DNA from 2 places in the Gilliamella sp. B2717 genome. Region 2 is predicted to be linked to the other one. Evidence: riboswitches for the same ligand, from Rfam matches in the RefSeq annotation. Region 2 holds a riboswitch; the other holds the start of a gene.
What was found. Region 2 has a riboswitch for preQ1 ahead of queF (preQ(1) synthase). Riboswitches for the same ligand answer to the same signal wherever they lie in the genome.
Positions count from the first base shown of each region.

Region 1 (10,266 bases), on a different contig from region 2:
ATAATAACAAATAAAATATGAAAGGTTAATCAAGTTTTAATACAAAAAAACCACACAATCAATAAGTTAATTAAAAAATTCGGGGGCATAAGTAATTTATCCTTTTAAAAAATCATAGGATAATTCGCTTAAAAACGGTATGATCATTAAAGATATTTTTAGAAATCAGCATAATTTTTTAAAGGATATTAGATGATTGATTATAATGCATTCCCTGAACAACGCCAATCTTTTATCCGGCAGCTTTTGACTGAAAAAGGGCGTGTTGTCAGTGCTGATTTAATTAAATTGTTAGGGGTTTCAGAACACACGATTCGTCGAGATTTACAAAAACTAGCCCGTGACGGTGTTTGCAAGCGTGTATATGGTGGAGCAGTTAGCCATTTAAAACAATCAGCCACATTTGAAACTCGTATTAATCAATGTGTAGACGAAAAATCTTCAGTAGCAATAAAATGTGCAAAATTAATCAAAAATAATTCCTGCATTTTTATTGATACTGGTTCCACCTATTTAGCAATGGCAAGTTATATCCCACAAAATTTGACATTAACGATTGTCACCAATTCTCCTCAAATTGCTTCGGTCTTAAGTAGCCGTACCAATGGCGAGCTCATTTTATTAGGTGGCAAAGTTAATCCGTTAACGGGGGGAACAATGGGCGCTGATACCGTTAATCAAATCCGAAATATGGTCTTTGATCAAACCTTTATTGGCGTTTGTGGACTTGACCCGCATGCGGGGTTAAGCGCAGTTTATTATGATGATGCCTGCTTCAAAAAAGAAGTCATTACGCAAAGCAATGAGGTTATAGCCGCAGTGATTGCCGACAAAATGCAACAAGTTGCTCGCTATAAAGTTGCCACTTGTGAAGATATAGATATCATTATCGCTAGTCGAGATAGCAAAATTGAGGGCTTTGAAGATTTTAATCTCAAAATAAAAATCGCTTAATAGATTCAGCTGTCATCAACTCAATCTGAGCATGCCATCATTTGCTTTGCAATTCAATTAGTTGCTTTATCGTATTCAGTACCGCACTATCATCATTGAAACCGGTGATAAATTTAGCGACAGCTTTGGTTTCTTCAAATGCATTACGCATTGCAAAACTATACTCCGCTTGTTCAAGTAATTCTATGTCGTTGTAACCGTCACCAAATGCCATGGTTTCATGATAATTTACCTTAAGTAGCTGTTGTAATTTTTTGATAGTATTCCCTTTATGAACATCATGCTGAGTGATATCAATCCATGAAGCTTCAGACACCACAATATAAGCTTGGTTTTCAAAAGGAGTTAAATGCTGTCGAGTTTGTAAACATTGCCCTTTTTCATCATATACAGTGATTTTAATAAAGTCATCACCAATAAGAGCATGATCATCCACTTCAATTATTGTTGCATATGAACCTCGGACTTTAGCTTTTAATCGTTCAGGTAAATGGGCTTTGATGACGGCTCCTTGAGCAGTACAAGCAATGATAACGTGCGCTTTACTAACTTGTTCCAAGGTTTTTATCATACGCTGTCCTAATTCGTTAGGTATGAATGAACGATAAATAAATTCACCCTTATGTTTTATGGTCGTTGCGCTATCACCGACTATCCAGATTTTGTCGCTGTAATCACCAAATAGCTCTTCAACCCGTTCACATTGTTTACCGGTACAAGCGACAAAATGAATTTGTTGCTCAGCCATAAGCGCATACACTTGAGAAAATAGCTGACGGTCATAATCACCTTGGCTATTTAAAAATGTCCCATCTAGATCACTTATGATCAATTTAATCATTTTATTATCCTTTCTCATTGCCATTTTATTTAATCAATCAAGATATGATTGATTATGATGCTTTATGATCGATTTGGCAATATTGTAATCGTTCAGGATGAGATCATGATCACAAAAAATGAAGTCATTTAAATTCTATTGATGTTTTTCTATTAGGAAATACTCAATATTATTAATATGTTAAAGTTATTATTAATGCAAATGAGTTAAAACGAAAATGGATCGATTGATTATTGAGAGATCTAAAATTGACGATGACTTATCTACCGCAATATACACTGTTAAAGTGACGGATCGGTATAATAAAAAAAACCGACCATTAAGGTCGGTTTATTTGTTGATTACTGTTTAGCTTCGATATTATCACCCACTAAATCCAAATGAATGGTTTTACCTGGTACTAATTTACCGGACAATATTTGTTGTGCTAATGGGTTTTCAATTTCTTGTTGAATAGCGCGTTTTAACGGTCTTGCACCATAAATTGGATCGAAACCAACTTTAGCAAGATGTTCTAACGCTGCATCAGAAATATCCATTTCATAACCTCGCTCATCTAAGCGTTTTTCAACATGTGCCAATTGAATTCTAGCAATCGCTTTGATGTTTTCTTGACCCAGTGGATGGAAGACCACCGTTTCATCAATACGGTTGATAAATTCAGGTCTAAAATGTTTAGTTACCACGGTCATAACTAATGCTTTCATTTCGTCATAACTAAGCTCAACTTGTCCTTGAATTAAATCAGAACCCAAGTTAGATGTCATGATGATAACCGTATTGCGGAAATCCACTGTACGACCTTGTCCGTCAGTTAAGCGACCATCATCTAAGACTTGTAATAAAATATTAAAGACATCCGGATGCGCTTTTTCCACTTCATCCAGTAAAATTACTGAATAAGGTCGACGTCGTACGGCTTCGGTTAAATATCCGCCCTCTTCATAACCAACATAACCAGGAGGCGCACCAATTAAGCGAGCAACGGAATGTTTTTCCATAAATTCAGACATATCAATCCGTACCATTGCATCTTCACTATCAAACATAAAGTTTGCCAATGCTTTACAAAGTTCGGTTTTACCCACACCTGTTGGACCTAAGAATAAGAAAGACCCAATCGGTTTATTCGGATCAGAAAGACCAGCACGGCTACGACGAATAGCATTTGCTACAGCGACAACGGCTTCATCTTGCCCAATAACACGTTTATGTAAAGCGTCTTCCATGTGTAATAATTTATCTTTTTCGCTTTCAAGCATTCTCGAAACAGGAATACCCGTCGCTTTCGATAATACTTCGGCAATCTCGTTATCGGTCACTTTGTTACGCAATAATTTCATGGTTTTACCTTCTAATTGCGTAGCTGTTGCGAGTTTCTTTTCAAGTTCCGGAATTTTGCCATATTGCAATTCCGACATCTTGTTTAAATCCCCAGCTCGACGAGCTTGTTCTATCTCAGTGCGAGCTTTTTCCAACTCTGCTTTGATATTCTGAGTACCCGAAAGTGCAGCTTTCTCTGATTTCCACTCTTCTTCAAGTGACGCATAATCCTTTTCTTTTTCAGCAAGTTCATTATTTAACATCTCAAGTCGTTTTTTACTGGCATCATCCGACTCTTTTTTAAGCGCTTGTTGCTCAAGTTTAAGTTGAATGATACGTCTTTCAAGACGATCTAATGATTCTGGTTTAGAATCCATTTGCATACGAATACTCGATGCAGCTTCATCAATCAAGTCAATGGCTTTATCTGGCAACATACGATCTGAAATATAACGATGCGATAAGGTTGCTGCAGCCACAATGGCTGGATCGGTAATTTGAACATGATGATGCAATTCATAACGCTCTTTCAAACCACGCAAAATGGCAATGGTGTCTTCAACAGTCGGTTCAGCCACATAAACTTTTTGAAAACGACGTTCCAATGCAGGATCTTTTTCAATATATTGACGATATTCGTCAAGTGTTGTTGCCCCAACGCAGTGTAATTCACCCCGAGCTAATGCTGGTTTTAACATGTTTCCGGCATCCATAGCTCCATCGCCTTTACCTGCACCGACCATAGTGTGAATTTCGTCGATAAACAGAATAATACGACCTTCTTCTTTAGCGATGTCTTTAAGGACAGCTTTCAAACGCTCTTCGAACTCACCACGATATTTAGCACCAGCAATTAAGGCGCCCATATCCAAGGATAAGACACGTTTATTACGTAATCCCTCGGGAACTTCACGATTCACAATACGTTGTGCTAATCCTTCAACAATCGCAGTTTTACCCACACCCGGTTCACCAATTAACACAGGGTTATTTTTGGTACGACGTTGTAACACTTGTATCGTACGGCGAATCTCTTCATCACGTCCAATAACCGGGTCGAGTTTACCTTGTTCTGCACGCTGTGTTAAATCAATAGTGTATTTTTTCAACGCACCACGTTGATCTTCTGCATTTGGATCATTCACGTTGTCGCTTCCTCTTAATTGATTGACTGCTTGAAGAAATTTATCTTTAGTGACACCCGATTTTTTTAGGATATCGCCAAGGCTCCCTTTTTCGTCTAATGCAGCTAATATAAATAGCTCTGAAGAGATATAACTATCTCCATTTTTTTGAGATAATTTATCGCATAAATTTAAAACTTTAATTAAATCTTGAGAAGGGATAACTTCGCCACCGACACCCTGCACTTGAGGTAATCGGTCAATGGATTGATTTAATTCTTGTTGTAAAATGGCATTATTTGCCCCAGCAGCTGCCAATAATGGATTAACACTACTGCCTTCTTGATTAAGCATTGCTGAGAGTACATGAATAGGCTCTATATATTGATTATCTTTACCTAATGCTAAAGACTGCGCATCAGCTAAAGCTTGTTGAAATTTGTCTGTGAGTTTATCTAACCTCATATTATCTATCTCCTTAGCAATAAATTTGGCATAAATGATTAAACACTTATTCCATTTGCATAATGACTAAATGAGTGTGGAAGGAAAAATTTCAAGAGCTTGTCAAGAATTTTTTTACAGATAATAAAAATTAACTTGCGCAAAACATTTTAGACCTAAAAATGATAAATTTAAATATATTTACAATCGCATCCTAAATAGAATATCTAGTTTCAGATAATCATTGAAAGGTGACAAATAACTTGATATCTATTATATTAACCGCTTTCTTTTGTTAGGTTATCTAACCGTGGTTCGTGATCCATCCCACGAAAAAAAACTAGGAATGTAAAATGTTCAAAATTGCCAAAGAGTTCCAATTTGATGCTTGTCACATGTTAGACGGGCATAACAAAAAATGTCATAACCTGCATGGTCATACTTACCGATTAGTCGTCGAAATTAGTGGTGAACTCATTAATAAGGGTTCCAGCGAAGATATGGTAATGGATTACGCTGATCTCAAATCCATTGTAAAAAAACATATTATTGATCCGCTCGATCATGCTTATCTTTACCACCAAAATAATGTTAATGAATGCCGTATTGCTAACTTATTGCAAGAAATGGATCGAAAAACATTTGCTTTTCCGTGTCGAACAACCGCTGAAGGAATGAGTCAATACATTTTTGATTGTTTATCGAACTATTTACCCATATCCAAGATTAAACTGTGGGAAACCCCAAGCTCATACTGCGAGTATCAACGGGGTTAACTATGCTTGAGTTTCGTATTGTTGAAATCTTCGAATCACTGCAAGGCGAAGGTTATAATACCGGTATGCCCGCCATTTTTATTCGCTTGGCAGGTTGTAATCTAAATTGTTGTTGGTGTGATACCAATTTTCGCCAATATACCCGTTTCACATTAGATCAACTTCTCGACAAAGTGAAACAGTATAAAAGCAAAAATATCATTATTACGGGTGGCGAGCCAACCTTAGTTAAAGATCTATCTAAATTACTCTTACCCCTTAAACAAGCGGGTTATTTTATTGCTATTGAAAGTAATGGTTTAGGTAAAGTCGATGCTTTAATTGACTATATCGCTCTCAGTCCTAAGTTTTGCTATCAATCACGTTATCAAAAAATAGTTCAGTCAATTGCTAATGAAGTGAAAATCGTTGCTGAAAATCATCCTGACTTCATTTCGTTTTGCCAATATATTGAACAAAATATTCAAGCTAAACGCTATTACTTATCGCCTTGTGAAAGAAATGGCGAGTTTAACATGCATGACACAATCATATTACTTGGACAAATTAATCAAAATCGTATTGAAAATAAATGGTTACTGAATATTCAAACGCATAAATTTGCTAATATTGAATAATTAATCACGAAAAAGCACATCTGTTTACCGTTAACGGCTCATAATTTTGCCCTGAACGATTGTGATAGTTATATAACTTAATAATTTAATAAAGTTTTTGTTACGAAAATAAGAATAACATGTTTGAACTTTGCATACTATTAGCCAAGATTAACTTGCTCAAAACATGAAAGATAAATTTTTAATGAAAATTAACTTAACTTCACTAAGTTAAACACGTAAGAATGATTATTTAGCTGGCAGAAGAGAAGTTTTATATTTTAAGTCACCAAAATAGAATAACTGAGGAACGTCATGATTGGTTTCTTTATTTGCCAGCTAATCTGAGAATGTTTGCACCATTTTTTTAAATATCACTCAAACCAAATCATTGATGCCATTCTTCCTGTTCGGTTTTCTCGTCGATAAGAAAAGAATTTATCTTGTTCTGTATAAGTACAATAATCACCACCAAATATTTTATTTACACCTATTGAATTCAAACGTTGTTTGGCAATTAAGTAGAGATCGGCCAAATATTTTTGCTCTGGTATATTGATTAATTTAAATGCACTTTTTGCTTCTGGATCGATGGCCTCAAATTGTTTTTTTATTTCTTCCCCTACTTCATATTTTTTGGCACTTATGGCTGGTCCCATCCAAACCATAATTTCGGATGGTTTACAGGAGAATTTTTTAACAGTTTCTTCTAAAATTCCATTGCACAATCCTCGCCACCCCGCATGCGCTGCCGCGACCTCATCGCCTTTCGAAGAGCAAAATAATAAAGGCATGCAATCGGCTGTTAACACAACACACACTTGCTTTGCTTGATGAGTATAAGCCGCATCAGCTTCAAATATTTGTTTATTATTAACGATTCCAGTGGGGGGTTGTAATTTTATTTGTGAAATATCAAGGGCGACAGTACTATGAGTTTGATTAAGCCAATAAGGTTCGCTGGGTATTTGTTCAGCGGTAATTAAGCGTTTTCGGTTTTCTGCAACATCATTTATATTATCACCGGTACGCCCTCCCATATTTAAACTTTCAAATGGCGGCATACTGACACCGCCCATTCGTGTTGTGGTCAACGCTCGAACATTTTTCGGCGCAAACCAGTAAGGATAAATCGATTTAATCATTTTTCTTTCACCAATCCAGCTCATGTTTATATAATTCTGTATCTTCTTGTAATGCTTCAACTAGTCTTTGCATATCTTGTGGTATAGGCGCATGCCATTCCATTTGCTCACCCGTTATTGGATGATATAACCTTAACATGGTTGCATGTAATGCTTGCCTATCAAATTCTCGTAATGTGTTAATAAGTGTTTCGCTGGCCCCTTTTGGTGGTCTTGGACGTCCGCCATAAAGAGGATCACCGACCAAAGGATGAGCAATATGTGCTAAATGTACTCGAATTTGGTGTGTTCGTCCAGTTTCTAATCGTAAACGCAATCTTGTATGCAATCGATATTTTTCTAAAACACGATAATGTGTTACAGCAGGTTTTCCTGTCGGAAACACAGCCATATGAGTTCGTTTGGTAGGGTGTCTGGTAATCGGCTGATCTATCGTTCCTCCCGCCGTAATAATACCCATAGCTACCGCTTCATACTCACGGGTTATTTCTCTTAATTGTAGCGATTCGACTAAATGCGTTTGGGCAACGATAGTTTTAGCAACGACCATCAAACCGGTCGTGTCTTTATCCAACCGATGAACAATACCTGCACGTGGAACGCGAGCAATTTCAGGGCAGTAATGTAATAACGCATTTAATACTGTGCCATTTGGATTACCTGCACCTGGGTGAACAACTAAATCTCGTGGTTTATTTATCACTAAAATATCATCATCTTCATAAACAATATTTAATTTAATATCTTCTGGTTGATGATAAGTCTCTTCTTCAATCTCAGTATGAATAATAATTTTTTCACCACCCAATACTTTCTCTTTGGGTTTATTAACTATCACATCGTTTACTAATACTTTATTATTGATAATCCAGTCTTTAATTCTTGAGCGAGAATAATCGGGGAAAAGTTCTGATAATGCTTGGTCTAAACGCATCCCAAGTTGAGTTGACTCAATTTGATTTGATAATTTTAATTCTTGCATATGTAATTTATCTATTTTAAGCTGATATGTTTTAGAGTATTATATACTAATCATAACGGTTATTGTTTATTTTTTGGATTGGAAACTGAATGAAATTACGCTTACACTCGTTATTGGCTATCGCATTAAGTGGTGTGCTTATTGGTTGTACATCAACAAAGCCTGATGTTGAAAATGTATCAGAGGTTGAACTCCATAGTAAAGCACAAGATGCACTTAATAGTGGTAATTTAAAATCAAGTATTACTGTTTTAGAAGCATTGGATAAAAGTTACCCTTTTGGTCCCTATTCTCAACAAGTTCAACTTGATTTAATTTATGCATATTACAAAACTGCAGATTTACCACTAGCTGTAGCCTTAATAGACCGTTTTTTAAAATTGAATCCGACTCATCCAAATGTTGATTGGGTGATATATATGCGTGGCCTATCTAATATGGCTCAAGATGACAATATGATTCAGGGTTGGTTCAATGTTGATCGTTCAGATCGCGATTCCCAATATGCGATCACGGCTTTTAAAGATTTTTCCTACCTCGTTTCCAGTTTTCCATCAAGTTATTATGCCGCTGATGCACAAAAACGATTAGTTTTTTTAAAAAATAGAATAGCACGTTATCAGTTAAAAGTGGCTGAATTTTACACCAAACGTGGGGCGTATGTCGCTGTCATTAATCGTGTGACACAAATGCTATCCCTATTTCCCGATACAGATTCAACAAAATCTGCTCTCTTGTTAATGCGCAATGCTTATCAAGAATTAGGCTTAACGGCAGAAGTCGAAAATGTTGATAAACTTATTCAAGCTAATCTTGAAAACATACCCAAAGAGCAACAAAAGTCATTCTTTTCACGGTTTACTAGCGTCTTTAATGGCGGCTAATTAACCATTAATCACTTCATATCCAAATTTGTATAAAATCGAGTATGGCTATTTAATTGTTTAAATAGCCATATTAGTATTTTATGATCAAGAAACATTGCCTCGTTATCTTCTGACATATAAATAACGGTATACTCCATGATCATCATTTATATTTGTTAATGCTTTTGTTAGTTCTTGGGTAAGTTTAGTTGATAAAGTTGTATCCGATGAGGATAATGTAAAATCTGGCTTTATAATTTGTTCTTCGACATATTGTATAAATTGAAGAAATTGATCAATATCTTTTTTGGATAAATATATACTTTTTGCCATCATCATATTAATAAGCTTATTGTTAAACTCCAAAATAATCGTTTGATATAGCACTACGGTACTTTTATACATTATTACTGTTTTTAATGCTGACCATTGAAACGTTTGATTCAATGTTTTATGGTCATCAATACTAATCGAATATGAATTGACATTAATCGTCATTTTTTTACGAAACAAGCGAGCAATACATATAGCAAATAGAAAGATAGAAAATAATTCCGGAACAAGCAGTCCAACAATAAAAATGACCTCAAAGTACCGGTTGGGAATCATCGGCATGATCGCATCAGAGAAAAATAAATACATGAGACAACCAAGGACTAAAACACCAAAGCAACAAATGAGTATCATTAAATTTTTAAATGAGCGCTGAGTAAAACAACGAAATTCAAATGTACGATTTTCCATAAGCTATTCCTTATATTTTTTTAGAAATATATCTTAAGTTTTTTTTAAATACTTTGAGAAGAAAAGATTTATTTCTTTTTATTTATATTGTTAACTTTATTGTGTTTAATTCATATAAATATTGGTATCAAATCATTCTTCTTGTTTCTTACATCGTTTATAAAACGTGCCAATAGAGTTACCAAATTATTTTTTATTAGCAATAATAGATAGGACATATATTCATCACGTAAGAACAATATTGCCTAGATGAGATTGAAGCCCCAAAAGTCGATGAACTTATTTAAACCAATTTCGAAAATATACCGGTTGAAGAGAAAAATCATTCTTTCTCGTATCTTAAGTGTGTTTAATGATAGCTATTATATTGACCAATTAAAAGACAGTTAACGTTTATCAAAACAGTTGATGGCTATTTAACCATTCAATAGCCATTGTTTTATCACTAATTTACAAACAACATATGCGCAT
Region 1 is NZ_JAFNNQ010000040.1:42,002-52,267, reverse strand. It holds gene J3U35_RS05910 (DeoR/GlpR family DNA-binding transcription regulator) at 193-954, shown strand; gene J3U35_RS05905 (Cof-type HAD-IIB family hydrolase) at 992-1,795, opposite strand; gene clpB (ATP-dependent chaperone ClpB) at 2,137-4,707, opposite strand; PreQ1 riboswitch class I at 4,991-5,036, shown strand; gene queD (6-carboxytetrahydropterin synthase QueD) at 5,040-5,462, shown strand; gene J3U35_RS05890 (7-carboxy-7-deazaguanine synthase QueE) at 5,465-6,079, shown strand; gene pgeF (peptidoglycan editing factor PgeF) at 6,433-7,200, opposite strand; gene rluD (23S rRNA pseudouridine(1911/1915/1917) synthase RluD) at 7,211-8,185, opposite strand; partial or broken gene bamD (outer membrane protein assembly factor BamD) at 8,275-8,997, shown strand; gene J3U35_RS05870 (hypothetical protein) at 9,175-9,795, opposite strand.
Region 1: linked by a shared signal. The riboswitch ahead of queD (6-carboxytetrahydropterin synthase QueD) and the one ahead of queF (preQ(1) synthase) in region 2 are both predicted to bind preQ1.

Region 2 (10,266 bases):
TCGATTATCTATATTATGCACTGCCTAAAAACGTTTGGCAAAAGTTGTTTTTAAAGACAATGCCACTCCTTCGAGTATGTCTAATAAAAAAATTATCTTTTATTAAAACATATTGTTAATAGAAACTATTGCCATTAGATGAAGAGACAAAACTCATTTATTCATGAAAATAAATGAGTTTTGTAAATAGTGGAAGGCGCTTCGTTACAAAAGCGAACAAAATTATGAATTGGCGCTAGCTAACGTCATTAATCTTTTCATTAAAAAATTTAAAATAACACCATAAAGGGGTAAGAAGAATAATCCACAAATTAAAATTTTAAAGCTATAGTCAATCGAGGCTATTTCGATCCAATGATTCGCCATAAATTCGTCGTTACTTTGATAAAAGGCAATAGCAAAAAAGACAATAGTATCAATACCATTACCTAATACCGCTGACGCCGAAGGCGCAACCCACCACGCTTTATTTTTTCGTAAATAATTAAACACGGTAATATCCATCAGTTGCCCAACCAAATAAGCAGCAAAACTGGCTAATGCAATACGAAAGACAAAACTGTTAAAATCACACAACGCTGAAAATCCCATCCAATGCCCTTCGAAAAATACAACCGAAATGGAATAAGAAAACAGTAAGGCCGGTATCATGACAACAAAGATAATTTTTCTGGCAAGGCTGGCACCAAATACCCGAATGGTTAAATCGGTGGTTAAAAAGATAAATGGAAAGGTAAATGCTCCCCATGTGGTATGAAAACCGAAGATATCAAACGGGATTTGTACCAAATAATTGCTTGATGCAATAACTAAGATATGAAAAAAAGAGAGCCAACAAAGTGCTTTACGCTGCTGAGCTGGAGTAAATTTTTTCTGTAGTGAGTCTGAGTGAATATTCAAATACATATTCGTTTCCTTTTTTGAATGGGGTGAGAGAACCCATAATGTTTAACGTAAAAATGATGTAATTAAGGTAAAAATGTCGGATTACTGAATTTAATTACATCGATATTTAATATTTTTAACTTGTTATACAAAATAATCGTTGATGATTTGCCTGCATTCATTTAACCGTCAGACACGACTATGTTGTGACATCGGTTAAATATTGATTTAACCCTTTTTCACGCAGCTCACAACTTGGGCACTGACCACATCCGCCGTCAACCCCGTAATAACAAGTGTGAGTGTGTTGTCGGATATAATCAAGATAACCGAGTTTATCAGCCATTTCCCATGTTTGCGCTTTAGTCAGATACATTAAAGGGGTGATGATGTTAAACGTGTAATCCAAGGCTAAATTCATCGATACATTCATGGATTTAATAAAGATATCTCGACAATCCGGATAACCACTAAAATCAGTTTCACATACGCCAATAATAATATCTTGAATAGCGTGTTGTTTGGCATAACACCCCGCTAACAATAAAAATAGCATATTACGCCCGTCAACAAAGGTATTCGGATAATTCCCTTCTTGAGCGGCTTTGATTTCTTGTGAATCATCAATCAAGGCATTATTGGTCGTTTGTTTGATCACTGAAGTATCAATGAGGGTTTGCTTTACACCAAGGTCGTCAGCAATCCATTTGGCTTTTTCAAGCTCAATGGCATGTCGTTGACCGTATTGAAAGCTGATTGTTTCAACGTTTTCACGTCCATAATCAGCAATGGCTTGCAGCAGGCAAGTGGTCGAATCTTGCCCACCCGAAAATATCACAAGTGCTTTACGATGTTGCATTAAAAAATTCCTGTTAGGCTGATGAGATTAGCGATTATCGACTTTTTCAGGATAAAGATCGTGATTAGCTAAACGATTAAGCGCAATTTGTTCCCAGTGAGTACCGGTTTTACCGTAATTAGCATAAGGATCAATAGAAATACCACCTCGAGGCGTAAACTTACCCCAGACTTCGATATATTTGGGATCCATTAATTTAATCAGATCTTTCATGATGATATTAATGCAATCTTCATGATAATCACCATGATTACGGAAGCTGAACATATAAAGCTTAAGTGATTTACTTTCGACCATTTTAATATTCGGTACATACGAAATGTAGATCGTTGCAAAATCAGGTTGACCGGTGATAGGACAAAGACTAGTAAATTCTGGGCAATTGAATTTTACAAAATAGTCATTACCAGGATGTTTATTATCAAAGGTTTCCAGAATTTCTGGACAATAAGTTGTAGGATAGCGAACAGACTGATCGCCTAGCAGTGTAACGTTACTCATAATTTTCCTTAGTTTTTTTGCGTGGGAGGTTTACGAACCACGTGATAAGGCGCACACCTTACCTTTTTTTGTGATAAAAGTCTAGCCTATTGCTTAATCACTTAGCATAACGGCGTTAAACGCTAAGTTAACTTAATTTGCTTGAAAATTGGGTCATTTTGGTTAAACAATAGCAATGCGTGTTGAATAAGAAAGTTGTCATCATCAACGGGATAACTCACAACGTTATCACTATTTTGATGATGACAAATTTGGAGGATAATCTTAATAAAAGCTAAAATTTAAAATTTATTTCGATTTCACTGCTTTGTAGAAGTTGTCCAATTTATCTTTAGCTTCCGCAAGTTCTTTTTCAGCATCATTTAATTTTGCGGTTTTTTCGGCAATTTTTTGGTTATCACCTTTGAGTTTTGCCTCTGCTAAATCTTTTTGTCTTTCTGCCACTTTTTCAGTCTTATCAGTAATATTCTTTTTGTATTCGGCTTCTAAATTATCATCTTTACAATGCATTTTGACATTTAACAATGCTTTTTCTAATCCTTGAACACGTTCAACATTATCTGTTTTTTGGGCTTCAGTAATTTGTGCTTCAATTGCCTCTTTTTTGCCGGCACACGTTTGCCCTTCATGATCATCAACGTTTGCGGCACAAACACCTAATGTAAGGGTTGTTAAAAAAGAAAGCAGTGTTAATTTACTTACAGACGACTTAATTGTTGATTTCATAATAATTCCTCTTAAGTTTATTTTCTTAATTGAACACAATCGACTTTATGGTTTTTGCCTTTCGTTAATATTAAACTTGCTCGCTCTCTTGTCGGTAAAATGTTTTCGATCAAATTTAATTCATTGATTTCTCGCCAAAGACGATTAGCGATATTTATCGCTTCTTGCTCTGGAAGCAGTGAATAGTGATTAAAATATGAGTTAGGATCACTAAAGGCGCCAGCTCGAAATTTTAAAAAACGATTCACATACCAATCATGTAGAAGCGACAAATCTGCATCAACATAGATCGAAAAATCAACATAATCTGAAACAAAGACTCGGTTGGTATTTTGTGTAAAATTTAAGGTTCCTTGTAATACGTTTAATCCTTCTAAAATAAGAATATCAGGACTATCTATAACGATTTCTTCATTATCAACAATATCATAAACCAGATGTGAATAGACGGGTGCTTTAACTTGAGATTGACCTGATTTTACATCAGCAACAAAATTGATCAACCTTTTAATATCATAAGATTGTGGAAAGCCTTTTTTGTTCATTATGCCACGCTCTTCAAGATATTTATTAGGATATAAAAAACCATCCGTGGTGACTAATGCAACTTTTCGATGTTCAGGCCAACGACTTAATAGTGCTTGTAAAACGCGTGCAGTTGTACTTTTACCTACTGCTACACTCCCTGCTATACCGATAACGTAAGGGATTTTTTGGGTTTTACCTAAAAATTTGGCAAGAACAGCCTGACGGCTAAAACTATTATTAATATAATAGTTGAGCAATCGGGATAAGGGTAAGTAAATTTCGCTGACTTCATCTATGGACAAATCTTCATTAATCCCTTGCAATGAGGTGAGTTCCTCTGGGGTTAATGTCATGGGTTCAGCATTACGCAAACTAGCCCATTCTTGGCGGCTAAACTGCATATAAGGACTAAGATGATTTTTCATCATGTCGTGTTCTCAAATTCCATCTATTTAAATTGATTGGGTTAAGATTATACATAAATCTTAACTTTTACAATCATAAATTAGCATTAATGCATGATCGTAGCTATATTGAAGACTTACTGATAAAATAGCCTAAATAAATATTTGTCCTAATATTAAACAGAGATTATATGTTAAAAACCAAATCGAAACAAAAACCGAAAAAAACCCGTCAAGAGATTAATGAAGAATCTTGGGCACTCAAGCGAAAACGCAAACATAAAGGCTTACCAAGTGGTTCTCGTTTCAATAATGAAACCAAAAAAAATAAACCAACTACTAAAACCGTTAAAGATCCGCGCATTGGTAGTAAAAAACCGATTTCGTTAATTGCAGATGAATCAGTGAAATCGACCAATAAAATCAAACAACCGAAAACGCAAAAATTAGTTCTTTCACCCGAGCAAGAATTGGAACAACTGGAAAACGATCCTAAATTAGAGCAATTACTTGATTTAGTCGAAAGTGGAAGCCAATTAACAAAAGAGCAACAAACATATCTCGATACTAAATTAAATCGTATCGATGAATTGATGCAGCAACTCGGTTATAGTGTTGATGATTTTGAAGATGAAGAAGAGAAACAAGAAGATATTGTGAGTTTATTGAAACGTAATTAACGTCATACCTGAACAAATTTACATTAATTTATTGTGATATATAATGCGATGAATTTGTGATAGTTTGGCTGTTAAAATATCAACATCAATCTGTTCCGTCGACTGAATGTACAATCAAATATTTAATAATGAGAGCCAATCATTATGCCTATGTTAATCATGCTTAGTTTATATATTGGACTATTTATTTGTACTTTACTCTATCTTCGAAAAACGAATCGGATTAAATTTCGTGTTAAGGCAAAACAGAAAACGATTTTAAAAGGTCATGGAAAAAGTCATGTCAAAGACAAAATTAGACGAAAATAATAGCTTAGCAGAAGCACAATTGTGGGATCAAAGTTTAATTGAAAAATACAATTATTCAGGCCCACGCTATACTTCTTATCCTACTGCGTTAGAGTTTAATGAAAATTTTAGCCAACAAGACTTTATCTTGTCCGCTACCCGTTTTGCGGATAGACCTTTATCGCTTTATGTTCATATCCCATTTTGCCATAAACTTTGTTATTTTTGTGGGTGTAATAAACTGGTTACCCGACAAACCCAAAAAGTCACCCAATACTTAGATATACTGGAACAGGAAATAGCTTCACGTTCTCAGTTATTTAAAGATCGCACCGTCACTCAAATGCATTGGGGAGGCGGTACACCGACTTTTTTAACGCATGACGAGATTACTCGACTTATTACCTCGTTAAAAAAGCATTTCCATTTTGATACCCACGCTGAACTTTCAATCGAAATCGATCCAAGGGAAATTACCCCACAAACTATCGATCATCTAGCCAATTTGGGCTTTAATCGATTAAGTATGGGGATTCAGGATTTTAATCATGAAATTCAGTATTTAATCAATCGTGAACAAGATGAACAACTCATTCGATCCTTGATCCTTCAAGCAAGAAAAAACCGTTTTCATTCAATTAGTTTAGATCTTATTTATGGATTACCTAAACAAACGGTTGACAGTTTTACCGAAACATTGGATAAAGTGATTGATATCTCACCCGATCGTTTAAGTGTCTTTAATTATGCCCATTTACCTAGCCGATTTGCAGCACAACGCAAAATTAAAGACCACGATTTACCTAATGCTCATGCAAAATTACAGATTTTACAGACCAGTATTCAAAAGTTAACCCAGGCAGGGTATCGCTTTATTGGTATGGATCATTTTGCAAAACCGACTGACGAACTGGCAATTGCCCAGCAGCAAAATAAATTACATCGAAATTTCCAAGGTTATACTACCCAAGGGGAGGCGGATTTATTAGGGCTTGGCGTATCAGCAATTAGTATGCTGGGTGATAGTTATGCACAAAATCAAAAAGATCTTAAACTTTATCAACAACAAGTTGAATTAAGTGGTAATGGTTTATGGAAAGGGTTTTCCTTAAAGGAAGATGATAAAATTCGTCGTGATGTGATAAAACAGCTTATTTGTCATTTCTATTTAGATAAACAAGCGATTGAACAGCAGTATCAAATCCGATTCGATCACTATTTTGCCGAAGATTTAACCTTGCTTGACCCATTAGTCAAAGATGGATTAGTCACAGTAACAGACGATGCCATTATCGTTAATCCTAAAGGCCATCTGCTTATCCGTAATATTTGCATGTGTTTTGATAGCTATATGAGACAACAAGCACGGCAACAGCAGTTTTCAAGGGTGATTTAGTCACTAGTCAAACCGCCCTCTTTCGATGATGTATTAAAGGCAAAGTTACGGTAAAAACCGTAACTTTTTTTCTTGTGTGGAATTATCAGTTAATGACAAGCTAAATAAACTCTAAATTTTGTTGTTTGTGCAATGACTTCAACACTTTTGAAGGTTTCGTCTAAAATAGCTTGATAAGGTAAAAATGAGTTTGCCACAATACAAAGGTAACCATTTAGTTTTAAGTGTTTTTTCGCTTCTTTAATCAGTGTGTTTACTGCCGTATAACTGGTTTCTTTACCGTCATGAAAAGGGGGGTTAGACACAATAAGATGATATTTATCATTAATATTTGAAAATACATCGCTGGCAACAACCGTTGCATCAATATGATTAGCAATTAACGTTGCTTTACTTGATTCAATGGCAGCAACGCTAACATCAGACAAAGTAAGATTGATTTCAGGATACAATTTACCCAACACGGTTGATAGCACCCCTGCTCCGCATCCTACATCTAACACATTGCCTTTAATAATATCAGCATGATCAACTAACGCATTTAATAGCAGTTCACTTCCGGCATCTAATCCTTTTTGACTAAATACGCCCGGTAAACTCTTAATTTCAATATCTTGATCTTCAATGGATAAATGATAATTTAACCACCATTCACTAAGATCAAATGCCAAACGACTTTCAGCTTGAAAATGATACAAACCACAACGCCTTGCGCTGTCAATTTTTTGGATGACACCAAAATCAGCGAGAAGCGACTCAACACTTTTCACCCCCGTTCGATTTTCACCAACAATTAAGATATCACTATCTTTTGGCATATTATTTAATAGATAAGAGAGCTGAAATTGGGCTTCGCTTTTTGTTTTTGGCCAATAATAGATTAACGTATTCATGCCGTTATAAAAATCTTTATCAGGCAGAAGAGAAAAATCGATTTCAGTGCCCTTGCGACTATTTTTTAGACGCAAATAGGTATGAAATTGTGAACAATGAATTTTAACTTGATTAGCCGCAATAACAATAGGATAACTATCTTGAATATCACCAGCAATAATAACTTTTTTATCGCTAAAAAATGTTTGATGACGTTCAAGTACTTGACTTGCAGGAGTAAAAGCGGATGTTGCCATAATGCCTCAATGAAAAACCTTTATAAATTGATGCGATGATTATACAATTAACCATCTTTAATCTCTAATAAAAACCGAATGTCGATAATGTCACAACGTGATTGGTACTTACAACAATGCAATATTACGCAATATGTGTTGCGTAAAGCAAATGTTTTTAAAGGTGAAGTGGTAAACCATATTGACGATGAAATTCGTTTAATTGTTGTCGCTGAGCAAAAACCCACGCAAAAAATTTATTTTGATATTTTAAATGCCATTCGCCTTAATCAAGAGCAGGTACTTTTTTTAACGCCTTCCCAATTAATCATCCCCTCCGATGATATTGATAAGGTTATATGGTTTATTGACATAAATCCTGATGAATCTTGGAAACGTGCATTAACGATTCAAACAACGGATTTAATTTCTTTAGCTAAAGCTCCACAACAAAAACGCCAACTTTGGCAACAATTATGCGAATATGAAAACTATTTCCACCCTGACCGACAATGATTTACCCGATGCTTTTGAGTTAGAACAACAATGCCACTTGATTCCTTGGTCAAAGCAGACGTTCTATTCAAATCAAGGCGATCATTATTACAATCTTAAATTGACTATCGATAACCGTATAGTTGGTTTTTGTATTTGTCAAATGGTTGCAGACGAAGCTAATTTGTTCAATATCGCTATTCATCCAAAATATCGACAACAAGGGCTTGCTAAGGCGTTACTGAATCATTTAATTGATCACCTGACTAGCATCGATCACCCGATTGCGATTTCCACATTGTGGTTAGAAGTAAGAAGATCAAATACACCCGCAATCGAACTTTATCATTCTCTTGGTTTTAACCAAATTACCGTTAGGAAAAACTATTATCCAACAACCAATGGCAAACACGAAGATGCAATTATTATGGCTTACACATTAACCTTATCATAATGATAAATTACAGAAGGAATAATCAATGATAGCTCATCGGGCTCTACTTTTTGTCAATGGTGAACCGCCACATCACTTTCCAAGTGATTTAACCGGCTATCATTATGTTGCTTGTACTGACGGCGCTTATCATAATTACTTAGCCTCAACCGCTATCATACCGGATTTTATTATTGGCGATTTAGACAGTTACCATCACACTATGGCTGTGCCAGACAAAATCCAAATAATACAAACTCCCGATCAAAATAAAACTGACTTTGAGAAAGCTATCATTTTTTTAGCAGATAAAGGGATTCAACACTTTGATATTTATGGGGCAACTGGACATGCTAGCGACCATTTTTTAGGTAATTTATCGGTAGCGTTGCAGTATCATTCACAATATCAAATCACTTTTTATGATAATTACGGCCACTTCTTTTTTGCCAAAAAGTATCAAGAAATCGTTAATATCAACAATCATATAGTCTCTTTTATGCCATTTTGTGAAGTGACGGACTTGACCATTACAGGCGTGCAGTATCCTTTAGTCAATCAAACGCTCACTTTTGGGAAATTTATTAGCGTACGCAATAAAGCCATATCAGATTTAGTTAAAATTACTTTTCAACAAGGTAATTTAATCATTTTCATTGAAGATTTTAGTAGTAAACATTGACGGCGTGATTTACAATAATTTACAATATCATTATACTTTTTTAATAAAAAGATTACCAAAAGGACATCACCATGCTTTTAAAAAAACTTTCTGTGCTTGTGAGTACATTATTGATATCTTGCATGGCTTTTTCTGCTCAAAATCAACAAGATATCAATAAAACTGACAAAGTAATGAAAGCTTTTTTAGCATGTGATAATCAATTTTTTAAGCAACTCGCTTTATACAAAGATGATTTTAATCAATATGTTGACTTAGCCACTGCCGATAATGTGACCTATATTCCTGTCGAATCTATCGAAAGTCATGATAAAAACAAAGTGATGTTTAAAAAACCGTTTCAATATCGTGGGTTAACCATTTCGGGTTATCAAAATGTCTACCTTACCACCACCGCATCAGGCCAATTTTATTACTGGGGATTTATTGTTGATAATGCCATTGACGATGTAAAAAACGCATTAGATACTCTCCATTGGTCTAAATTCAATGCACAAATTTATACTGCAAATACTAAAATTTTTGATACCCAATCTCATTCTCCTAATTGGCAGGATAATCCTTATTCTATAGACGGTGTGCTTCCTAAAATTGGCACTATTGAAAAATCACTTTATTTAGAACCGATTTCTGACGAACAAAGCTTGGTGTCGTGCTCAATTCAAGGTGATGTAGACAAACAGATTCTTTATGTTACAAGACCAGATATAAAACCAATTTTTAAAAAAATGGAACTTGAACGTAAACAGAAGTTAAAACTAGATAATAAACAGAAAGAAATAGAACAAAAAAGACAATTTCAACCTCAAGTTAAGCCTAACCAAAGCTTAAAAAATAATTAAAAAATGGAGATGAAATTTAATGAAAAAATTAGGAATACTGTTATTTCTTTTTTCTTTTTCTGTACTAAGCCTTCAGGGAGTAACAAAAAATAAAACGGAGGTGAATAAAGTTGACTTTAATAAAGAGTATCAAAAATTAAAAGACGCCAGTATTGGAGAGCAATTTATTTCAATCAATAAAAGTTATGAAAGAGATTCGGTCGGTTACACTTTTATAGATAAAAATTCGGTCAGATTGCATCCGTATAATAAAAACATTCGTCAATTTAATAAAGTGACTAATTATATACCTTCTCTTAACTATGAACAGATTAATGGGAATAAAGTACCTTATCATTCAATGGTTATCCAAGAATTTGCGAATTGCGATAAAATGGAAATTGCCGAAGGCAAGATACAAATTTATGCAAACTATTTTGGTGACGGTAAATTGATTTC
Region 2 is NZ_JAFNNQ010000095.1:107,482-117,747, reverse strand. It holds gene J3U35_RS10650 (7-cyano-7-deazaguanine/7-aminomethyl-7-deazaguanine transporter) at 223-906, opposite strand; gene queC (7-cyano-7-deazaguanine synthase QueC) at 1,085-1,744, opposite strand; gene queF (preQ(1) synthase) at 1,772-2,245, opposite strand; PreQ1 riboswitch class I at 2,248-2,292, opposite strand; gene J3U35_RS10635 (DUF1090 domain-containing protein) at 2,534-2,971, opposite strand; gene coaA (type I pantothenate kinase) at 2,989-3,927, opposite strand; gene yihI (Der GTPase-activating protein YihI) at 4,095-4,583, shown strand; gene hemN (oxygen-independent coproporphyrinogen III oxidase) at 4,864-6,267, shown strand; gene rsmC (16S rRNA (guanine(1207)-N(2))-methyltransferase RsmC) at 6,357-7,397, opposite strand; gene J3U35_RS10610 (DNA polymerase III subunit psi) at 7,476-7,892, shown strand; gene rimI (ribosomal protein S18-alanine N-acetyltransferase) at 7,861-8,325, shown strand; gene J3U35_RS10600 (thiamine diphosphokinase) at 8,351-8,986, shown strand; gene J3U35_RS10595 (hypothetical protein) at 9,058-9,828, shown strand; gene J3U35_RS10590 (surface-adhesin E family protein) at 9,848-10,266, shown strand, end outside.